DNA from 2 places in the Alkaliphilus sp. B6464 genome. Region 1 is predicted to be linked to the other one. Evidence: a T-box and tRNA genes for the amino acid it is inferred to sense, from the RefSeq annotation. Region 1 holds a T-box; the other holds one or more tRNA genes.

Region 1 (4,847 bases):
TTGAGAAAATATATAATGGCATTAGACCAAGGAACCACAAGTTCAAGAGCAATATTATTTGACTATAAGGGTAAAAGAATAGGAACATCACAGAAAGAATTCACTCAAATTTATCCAAAGGCAGGCTGGGTAGAGCATGATCCAATGGAAATATGGGGAACCCAGAGTGGTGTTGCTAGAGAGGTATTGGAAACAACAGGTGTGAGTCCTCAAGATATTGCAGCAATAGGGATTACAAACCAAAGAGAGACCACAATCGTATGGGATAAAAATACAGGTAAGCCGATATACAATGCAATTGTTTGGCAATGTAGAAGAACTGCAGCTATTTGTGATGAACTAAAAGCGCAAGGTATGGAGGCATATATTAGAGGTAATACGGGATTAGTGGTAGACGCATACTTTTCGGGAACCAAGGTTAAATGGATATTAGATAACGTAGAGGGAGCAAGAGAAAAGGCTGAAAATGGTGAATTGTTATTTGGAACAGTAGATAGTTGGTTAATATGGAACTTAACAAGAGGAAAAGTACATGTAACTGATTATTCTAATGCATCAAGAACCATGCTATATAATATAAAAGAATTGAAGTGGGATGAAAAAATATTAGAAGTATTAGATATTCCAAAATCTATGCTACCACAAGTAAAGGCATCTAGTGAAATCTATGGACATACAGATCATCAAACTTTTGGTGGAGCTGACATTCCAATAGCTGGAGCGGCGGGAGATCAACAGGCTGCATTATTTGGGCAAGCATGTTTTCAGCCTGGAATGGCTAAAAATACCTACGGTACCGGATGCTTTATGTTAATGAACACAGGTGATAAATTTGTTCCATCCGAAAATGGACTATTGACTACTTTAGCATGGGGTGTAGATGGTAAGGTAGAGTATGCATTAGAGGGAAGTATATTTGTAGCAGGGGCTTCGGTTCAATGGTTGAGAGATGAACTTAAAATTATAAGAGATGCAGAGGATACCGAATATTTAGCGAAAAAGGTAGCGGATGCTAATGGTGTTTACGTGGTACCCGCCTTCACAGGTATGGGAGCACCCTACTGGGATATGTATGCAAGAGGTGCAATAGTAGGGCTGACAAGAGGTGCTAAAGCCGAACATATTATTAGAGCAACATTAGAATCTATTGCTTATCAAACTAGAGATGTATTAGAGGCTATGCAGGAGGACTCAGGTATCGACTTAAAGTCTTTAAAGGTCGATGGTGGAGCTGTTATCAATAACTTCTTAATGCAGTTTCAAGCGGACATATTAGGAGTTCAGGTAGACAGACCTGAGATAACAGAAACAACTGCTCTAGGAGCTGCCTATCTTGCAGGATTAGCTGTAGGCTTCTGGAATGATAAAAATGAGATTGCTAATAAATGGAATGTGGATACCGTTTTTAGTCCGACTATGGAAAACGCTAAAAAAGAAAAGTTATATAAAGGCTGGAAACGAGCAGTGAGCCGTGCCTTGAAGTGGGAATTGGAAGGGGAAGAAGATGAGGAAGCAATGGAAGAAGAATGTGTAGCTTATTCTTAAAAAATCAATAAAAAGTTGAGTGCCCCATGGAGCATTGAGCTAGCAATAGCCGAATTTTCAGTTGCCTTCACTAAGAGAGGAAAGAAGATATACCTATTCTTTGCCGTTATTTTATTCGAAAGCTTTTCCAGTTAAGTCTAGAAAATACAATATTGTAGAAAAAAGAGAAGACTAACGCTTCTCTTTTTTTAGATAATAGAATAATCTAGTTTGATTTTTCAGTTTGTTTGAATTATAATAAAATGCAATATAATAGCCGTGGCATAAATCGGAAAATATGTTAAGGGGGTATGGTTGGGGATGTTAAGTAAAGACCATTTAAAAGAAATTAGCAAATCAATTATTGAATATGGAAGACCATTAGAAAAAAGTCTATTTAAAAAATATTTTTATGATGGTTCTGAACAAGAGATAATAAATGAATTAAAGAAGTTTCAAAATGTAGATGGTGGTTTTGGACATGGATTAGAATCAGATTTTAGACTGCCTTATTCTTCACCAATGGCAACCTTAGTTGGAATTAGACATTTATCCAAATTAGATAAATCAGAAGAGGCAAAGGAAATGATAAAAGAAGCAATAAGGTATTTAGAGTCATGCTTTGATAAAAATAGAAATGGTTGGTTTGCTGTACCTAAAGAAGTAAATAATTTTTCACATGCTCCTTGGTGGCATTATAATGAAGAGTATGAAATGAGTATAATAGATGAAAACTGGGGAAATCCATCTGCTGAAATACTAGCATACTTATACAAGTATAGAGAATATTTAAAAAAGCTAGATGTAGATAGCTTAATAGAATATGCAATTGATTATATGGAAAATAAAGAGGAATTTTACTCAGAGAATGAAATCTTTTGTTATATAAAGTTATATGGAGTTTTACCTAATAAACTTCAAAAGAGATTGAAAAATAAGATACAAGCAGCCATAGAACAACTTATTGAATATGAAGACGAAAAATGGATAGAATATGTACCAACACCAGTGGACTTTGTAAGTAGTCCAGATATGTGTAAGTTTGAGATTAAGGAATCAAAAATAATAGATAATTTAGATTTTATTATAAAACAATTAGAAAGCAACGGAAGAATAAACCCACCTTGGGGAGAAAGCTTTTATATGGAAGATTTAAAGCCCGCATATAATGAGTGGATAGGAGTCTTAACTTTAAATGCTTTAACTATTCTAGACAAATATAGTAAAGTAGAAAAATAGTATAAAACTAAGATACATTTCCTATATATTTGTTTTTGTATAATTAATGAGTATAAAATATATTTACAATTCATACAATATAGGATACAATTAGTAAAAATCAATTTAAACGCGAAGAAAAGGAAAGTAGCTTTAAGAATACTTTTACAGAGAGCCCCTATTGGTGAGAAGGGGCAAAGGATATTAAAGTGAAAATGGCCTTGGAGCTGTGCACCGAGATTATTTTAATTAAGGCTGCAACGGGTTCACCCGTTATAGTGATAGAGTATAATCACGATCTGTGACGTACTTGAAGAGGCTTGTACTGTGAAGTACAGTAAATTAGGATGGTAACGCGAAGATAACTCTCGTTCCTAAGATTTTTCTTAGGAGTGGGAGTTTTTTATTTTATTTTTTACAATTATATCTTAAATAAAGAGGAGGAAAAGGATATGAGTATTTTTATTGGAGGAGCTTGGCCTTACGCAAATGGTTCTTTGCATTTAGGACATTTAGCTGCACTATTACCTGGTGATGTAATAGCAAGATATTTTAGGGCAAAAGGAGAAGATGTACTATATGTTTCGGGAAGTGACTGTCATGGCACACCCATATCTATAAGAGCAAAGAATGAGAATGTATTACCTCAAGAAATTGCAGATAGATATCACAGCGAGTTTAAGTATTGCTTTGAAAAGTTAAGTTTTTCCTACGATTGTTATTCTAGAACTGACGACGCGCATCATAAGGAAGAAGTACAAAGAATTATAAGTTTATTATACGATAATGGGCTTATTTACCAAAAAGAAGTAGAACAGCTTTATTGCCATAGCTGCAATCAGTTTTTACCTGATAGATTTGTTGAGGGAGTTTGTCCCATTTGTAAAAATATAGCTAGGGGAGATCAATGTGATGCTTGCTCTACTATTCTAGACCCATTAGATCTACAGGATAGAAAATGTAAATTATGTGGGAATGAGCCAAAGATAAAAGCTGGAAGCCAATTATTCTTTCAATTATCTAAATTTCAAGATAGATTAAGGGCTCATCTTGAAGCTTCTAAAGAAAACTGGAGAATAAATGCACTTAACAACACAGAGAGATATTTGAATGAAGGTTTACAAGATAGAGCTATTTCTAGGGATTTGCCTTGGGGAATTGATATTCCTATAAAAGGATATGAAGATAAGAAGGTTTACGTTTGGATAGATGCGGTATTAGGATATTTTACGGTGAGCAAAAAATGGGGCACTGAAAACAAATTGGATTGGGAACAATTTTGGAGAAAAGATACAACATCTTACTTCATCCACGGCAAAGACAATATCCCGTTCCATTCAATTATTTTTCCTGCCCTTTTAAATGGAATAGGCTACAAAAAAATGCCAGATAAAATTATATCTAGTGAGTATGTAACCCTTGAAGGAAAGAAAATATCAACCAGTAACAACTGGGCAGTATGGGTTCTGGAGTTTATTCAAAGATATGATGTGGATGCAATAAGATATTTTTTAATAGCAAATGGGCCTGAAAAAAGAGACGCGGATTTTTCATGGAGAGAGTTTATAAATAGTAATAATGGAGAACTACTTGGAGCCTATGGGAATTTAGTAAATAGAACTCTAGTTTTTATTAAAAAGTATTTTAATAATAGTATACCGAAAGGAGAGGCAGATAAGGAAATAATAAGGAATATAGAAACACTTTATAATGAGGTAGGCTCAAAGATAGAAAATGGAGACTTAAGGTCAGCTATTGAAGAAATTTTTGAGTTTATTAGAAGCATAAATAAATATTTTGATGAAAAAACACCTTGGATTACGGTAAACACAGAGGAAGATGATTGTAGTAATACAATTTATAATTGTATTTTTAGTATAATAAATATTGCAAATCTATTAAATCCATTTTTGCCATCATCATCTCAAAAAATTAAAGAATGGCTAGGTTATAAAGAAAATACATGGGAACCTATTACTTTACTTTCAGGAATCGAATTAGGTGCCTTTGGTATTTTATTTGAAAGATTAGATAAAAAATTAGCCGAAGAGGAATTAGCTAAATTAAGTAAGGCTTAACTAGTTCTTAATTTAAATTAGCAAATA
Region 2 (4,847 bases), 760 kb from region 1:
CTTTTTTCATGTTCTCAATAACACTTTCAATATATTTTTCGTCTATTACTTTTTCAAAACTTCTAAGCCCAGCAACCTTAAAACCATGTTTTTCTGCTAACTTATTTATTTCATCTACCTTTTCAATTTGCATTTCTCTGCCTAAGCTAAAATTTTCATATTTACCTTCTAAAGCTAAAATCATTGTTTCAGCCATACATGCATAACATAGCCCTTCAGGAAATCCAAAATTAAAATTAAAATTTACTTCCTTAGGAACTTCAATTACTCCACCTTCTATAACTAGCACATCTTTACGCTTTTCTTGTACTAACTTCGAAACATCTCTAGGTCTAGCTACATCACAAACAACAGCACCACTTTTAATATATTCTGCCTTAATAACATCATCAACACTGCTGGTTACAGTAATAACTACATCTGCGTTCTCAATACCATCACTTACATTAGTACAGCACTCTACCTCTACCCTATAGCCATACTTTTGATGGAATTCCAGTTTAATCCCAATAAGCCTCTGTATATTTCTACCTACTAAAATAACCTTTTTTGCTTCTCTACATGCTAGTTCAGCACAAACCTTTCCAATAGAACCTGTAGCGCCTACAATAGCAACTTCACTCTCTTGTAAATTTTTCCCTAATAAATTGCATGCATTCCTAGTAGCTTCAAAAGCAGCGGCCACTGTATAGGTGTTCCCAGTAGTTACAGCAATATTTAAGTTTTTAGCAACTGTAACTCCCGCATCTCCTACAACGGATGTATATGCTCCTAACCCTATTATTCTTGCACCTAATTTTTCAGCTATTCTTCCTGAGTCAATTATCCTTTTAAGAACATACTTATATTGCATATTCATCATCATACTAGAAGTTAATGGTACACCAATAAACCAGCCTTCAGCTTCTTGAGATTCACTTTTTATATCTGTGATCTTTGAGATAACTGAAGGTGATACATTACTAACTACTTTTTCAGTCATCATTTTTGGTAGTATCTTTAGATATTTATATTTTCTATAAATATCATCTATTTCTATAGGATGGATTAAAAATGCGAATCTGTTCATATTATTATCTCCTTCCACTAAAAACAGATTTAATTAGATTTTTAGTATTATTTAGTGCTATGGTTCCAATACTTCTGTTTTTCATCAATATTTCTTCTAATGAACTAACTAACTTATCTAATTGCTCATATGTAACCGTTAAAGGTGGTTCAATTCTAATTACATTCGGATTATTCAAAGTATAAGCAGTAATAATATTATAATTATTAATTAACTCACTAGCTACTATGCCTCCAGTATATTCATCAACTAATTCTCTTGTATTGTTAGTAATTACTCGATCCATTAGAGGTATATTTATAGTGTCAAACTCCAATCCAATCATTAGACCTCTTCCTCTTACTTCCTTTAATAAAGGATACTTATCCTTTAATCTTAGTAACTTACTAATTATATAATTTCCTTTTTCCAAAGCTTCGTTTTCTAAGTTATTCTCCGCAATAAATTCTATAGTAGAAATACCTGCTGCCGATGCCCATGTATTGCCACCAAATGTGGAAGTATGGAGCAAACATCTATCCATAGTTCCATATCCTCTCTTCCATACATCCTCATTCGCGATATAGGCTCCTATTGGGATAATACCTCCTCCTAAAGACTTGGCCATACACATAATATCTGGTACCATCCCTTCGGCCTCACATGCAAACCAGTATCCTGTTCTTCCAAAGCCCGTTTGTATTTCATCTGCAATTAAGAGCACGCCATATTGTGAGCAAATATCTTTTGCCTTTCTTAAGTATCCAATTGGCGGAACAATAATTCCACCCTCTCCTTGTATAGGCTCGACAATAAATGCTGCTATATCATCATATTTTTCTAATACAAGTTTAAGTTCATTAATATCTCCATAAGATACCTCTACTGCCAATGGAACCATCGGACCAAAGTACTTTTTATATTTATTTCTTCCAGTAACAGATAAAGCTCCCATTGATTTACCATGAAATGCCCCTTTACAATAAATAATCCTAGATTTTTCAGTTGCAATCTTAGCTAATTTTAATGCTCCTTCTACAGCCTCCGCACCACTATTGCAGAAAAAAGTATACTTTAAATCTCCGGGTGTTATCTTAGCTAGATTTCGTGCTAAAACACTTGGTAAGCTATGCATTCCAGATTGTAATAAATTGGGTAGATGACTTACACTATTTATGGCATTAATTACAGCATCGTTGTTATGACCAATGTTTAAAGCACCGTAGGCACCAAGAAAATCTAAATATTCTTCTCCATTTTTGTCCCAAACCATCATATCCTTTGCTCTTACAAAAGTTTTATTAAAACCTAACATTTTTAAAAGTCTAGTTAAATGCAAATTAATATGTTGTCGATAGTTTTCTTCAATATCTTTCTGTTCCAGATTTAAAGCTTCATCTAAAGAAATAAGCTCCTTTTCTTTACTCATGACTTCTTGTACCATAAGCTACACCCCTTATAATATATTTATTTGTATATTTAATGAGTTTTTCCAGCTTATGGTTTTTCTATTCCATATAATAAAAAAACAAGAGATAATATTATCTCTTGTCAATAGTTTTGGCGGAAAGGGTGGGATTCGAACCCACGGCCCCTTTTGGAGTCACTGATTTTCGAGATCAGCTCCTTCGACCACTCGGACACCTTTCCATTATTAAATTTAATAAAGCTGGCAGCAAGACTTTCCTTGTTTTAAGGTAAGTTCTACTCCAGCTTTATCTATATATTATTTTGGTGACCCCTAGGGGAATCGAACCCCTGTTACCGCCGTGAAAGGGCGGTGTCTTGACCGCTTGACCAAGGGGCCAAAATGGTTGCGGGGACAGGACTTGAACCTGTGACCTTCGGGTTATGAGCCCGACGAGCTACCAACTGCTCCACCCCGCGATATGTTTCAATCATCTAAATCTTTGATTTAGTTTGATTGGAATACTCAGCATTAGCTGAGTTTCATTTTAAAAATGGTGCCGAAGACCGGAATCGAACCGGTACGATCTTGAAGGACCGCAGGATTTTAAGTCCTGTGCGTCTGCCAGTTCCGCCACTTCGGCACACTTATGGCTCCAGAGAGAGGACTCGAACCTCCAACCTACCGGTTAACAGCCGGGTGCTCCACCATTGAGCTACTCTGGAACATAATATCGCAGCGACCTACTCTCCCAGGCAGCTTCCCGCCAAGTACCATCAGCGCTGAAGGGCTTAACTACTGTGTTCGGTATGGGAACAGGTGTGACCCCTTCGCTATTGCCACGATATTGCAATCACCCAAATCTTTGATTTGGTGTGAATGGAGTACTCAGCGTTAGCCGAGTTTCCTTCAAATTAAAATCAAGTTGTATTTCAACTGGATTTTAATCATACCACTTTAATAAGTAATATGTCAAGAGAAAATTATTCCCTCAAAACTATACAATGTTAGAATATATTTGGTCAAGCCCTCGACCTATTAGTACCTATCAGCTAAGTACATTGCTGCACTTACACCCTAGGCCTATCAACCAAGTAGTCTTCTTGGGGTCTTACCTCCTTACGGAGTGGGAAATCTTATCTTGAGGGGGGCTTCGTGCTTAGATGCCTTCAGCACTTATCCCTTCCGCACTTAGCTACCCAGCGATGCTCTTGGCAGAACAACTGGTACACCAGAGGTGCGTCCATCCCGGTCCTCTCGTACTAAGGACAGCTCCTCTCAAATTTCCTGCGCCCGCGACGGATAGGGACCGAACTGTCTCACGACGTTCTGAACCCAGCTCGCGTACCACTTTAATGGGCGAACAGCCCAACCCTTGGGACCTACTACAGCCCCAGGATGTGATGAGCCGACATCGAGGTGCCAAACCTCCCCGTCGATGTGGACTCTTGGGGGAGATAAGCCTGTTATCCCCGGGGTAGCTTTTATCCGTTGAGCGATGGCCCTTCCACTCGGAACCACCGGATCACTAAGCCCGACTTTCGTCCTTGCTCGACCTGTATGTCTCGCAATCAAGCTCCCTTTTGCCTTTACACTCTACGCACGATTTCCGACCGTGCTGAGGGAACCTTTGGGCGCCTCCGTTACTTTTTGGGAGGCGACCGCCCCAGTCAAACTGCCCACCTGACAGTGTCCCAAGACTGGATTCACAGTCTATGGTTAGAACTTCAGTACTACAAGAGTGGTATCCCAACGATGACTCCACTGAGACTGGCGTCCCAGCTTCTAAGTCTCCCACCTATGCTGTACATGTAGCACCGAAATCCAATGTCAAGTTGCAGTAAAGCTCCACGGGGTCTTTCCGTCCTGTCGCGGGTAACCAGCATCTTCACTGGTATTACAATTTCACCGGGTCTATTGTTGAGACAGCGCCCAAATCGTTACGCCTTTCGTGCGGGTCGGAACTTACCCGACAAGGAATTTCGCTACCTTAGGACCGTTATAGTTACGGCCGCCGTTTACTGGGGCTTAAGTTCATTGCTTCGCAGATGCTAACAATTCCCCTTAACCTTCCAGCACCGGGCAGGCGTCAGCCCCTATACGTCGTCTTTCGACTTAGCAGAGACCTATGTTTATGGTAAACAGTCGCTTGGGCCTATTCTCTGCGGCCGGTTGAGGCTTACAGAGTAAATCTTTAACCAAAACCGGCTCCCCTTATCCCGAAGTTACGGGGTCATTTTGCCGAGTTCCTTAACAATAGTTCTCCCGATCGTCTTAGGATTCTCTCCTCACCTACCTGTGTCGGTTTGCGGTACGGGCACCTAGAAATCTCGATAGAAGCTTTTCTCGACAGTGTGGAATCAGCCAGTTCGCTACTTAAATTTCGCTCCC

What was found. The T-box of region 1 lies ahead of metG (methionine--tRNA ligase). A T-box ahead of a tRNA ligase gene usually reads a tRNA of that ligase, here a tRNA-Met.
Region 2: it encodes a tRNA-Met, which carries the amino acid that the T-box ahead of metG (methionine--tRNA ligase) is inferred to sense. The anticodon was not compared.

What each region holds. Positions count from the first base shown of each region.
Region 1 is NZ_CP058557.1:3,227,486-3,232,332, reverse strand. It holds gene glpK (glycerol kinase GlpK) at 1-1,545, shown strand; gene HYG84_RS16485 (terpene cyclase/mutase family protein) at 1,846-2,763, shown strand; T-box leader at 2,869-3,121, shown strand; gene metG (methionine--tRNA ligase) at 3,195-4,820, shown strand.
Region 2 is NZ_CP058557.1:565,257-570,103, forward strand. It holds gene HYG84_RS02575 (shikimate dehydrogenase) at 1-1,069, opposite strand, end outside; gene HYG84_RS02580 (aspartate aminotransferase family protein) at 1,074-2,492, opposite strand; tRNA gene HYG84_RS02585 (tRNA-Ser) at 2,610-2,698, opposite strand; tRNA gene HYG84_RS02590 (tRNA-Glu) at 2,781-2,855, opposite strand; tRNA gene HYG84_RS02595 (tRNA-Met) at 2,860-2,935, opposite strand; tRNA gene HYG84_RS02600 (tRNA-Leu) at 3,011-3,099, opposite strand; tRNA gene HYG84_RS02605 (tRNA-Asn) at 3,107-3,181, opposite strand; rRNA gene rrf (5S ribosomal RNA) at 3,187-3,303, opposite strand; rRNA gene HYG84_RS02615 (23S ribosomal RNA) at 3,475-4,847, opposite strand, start outside.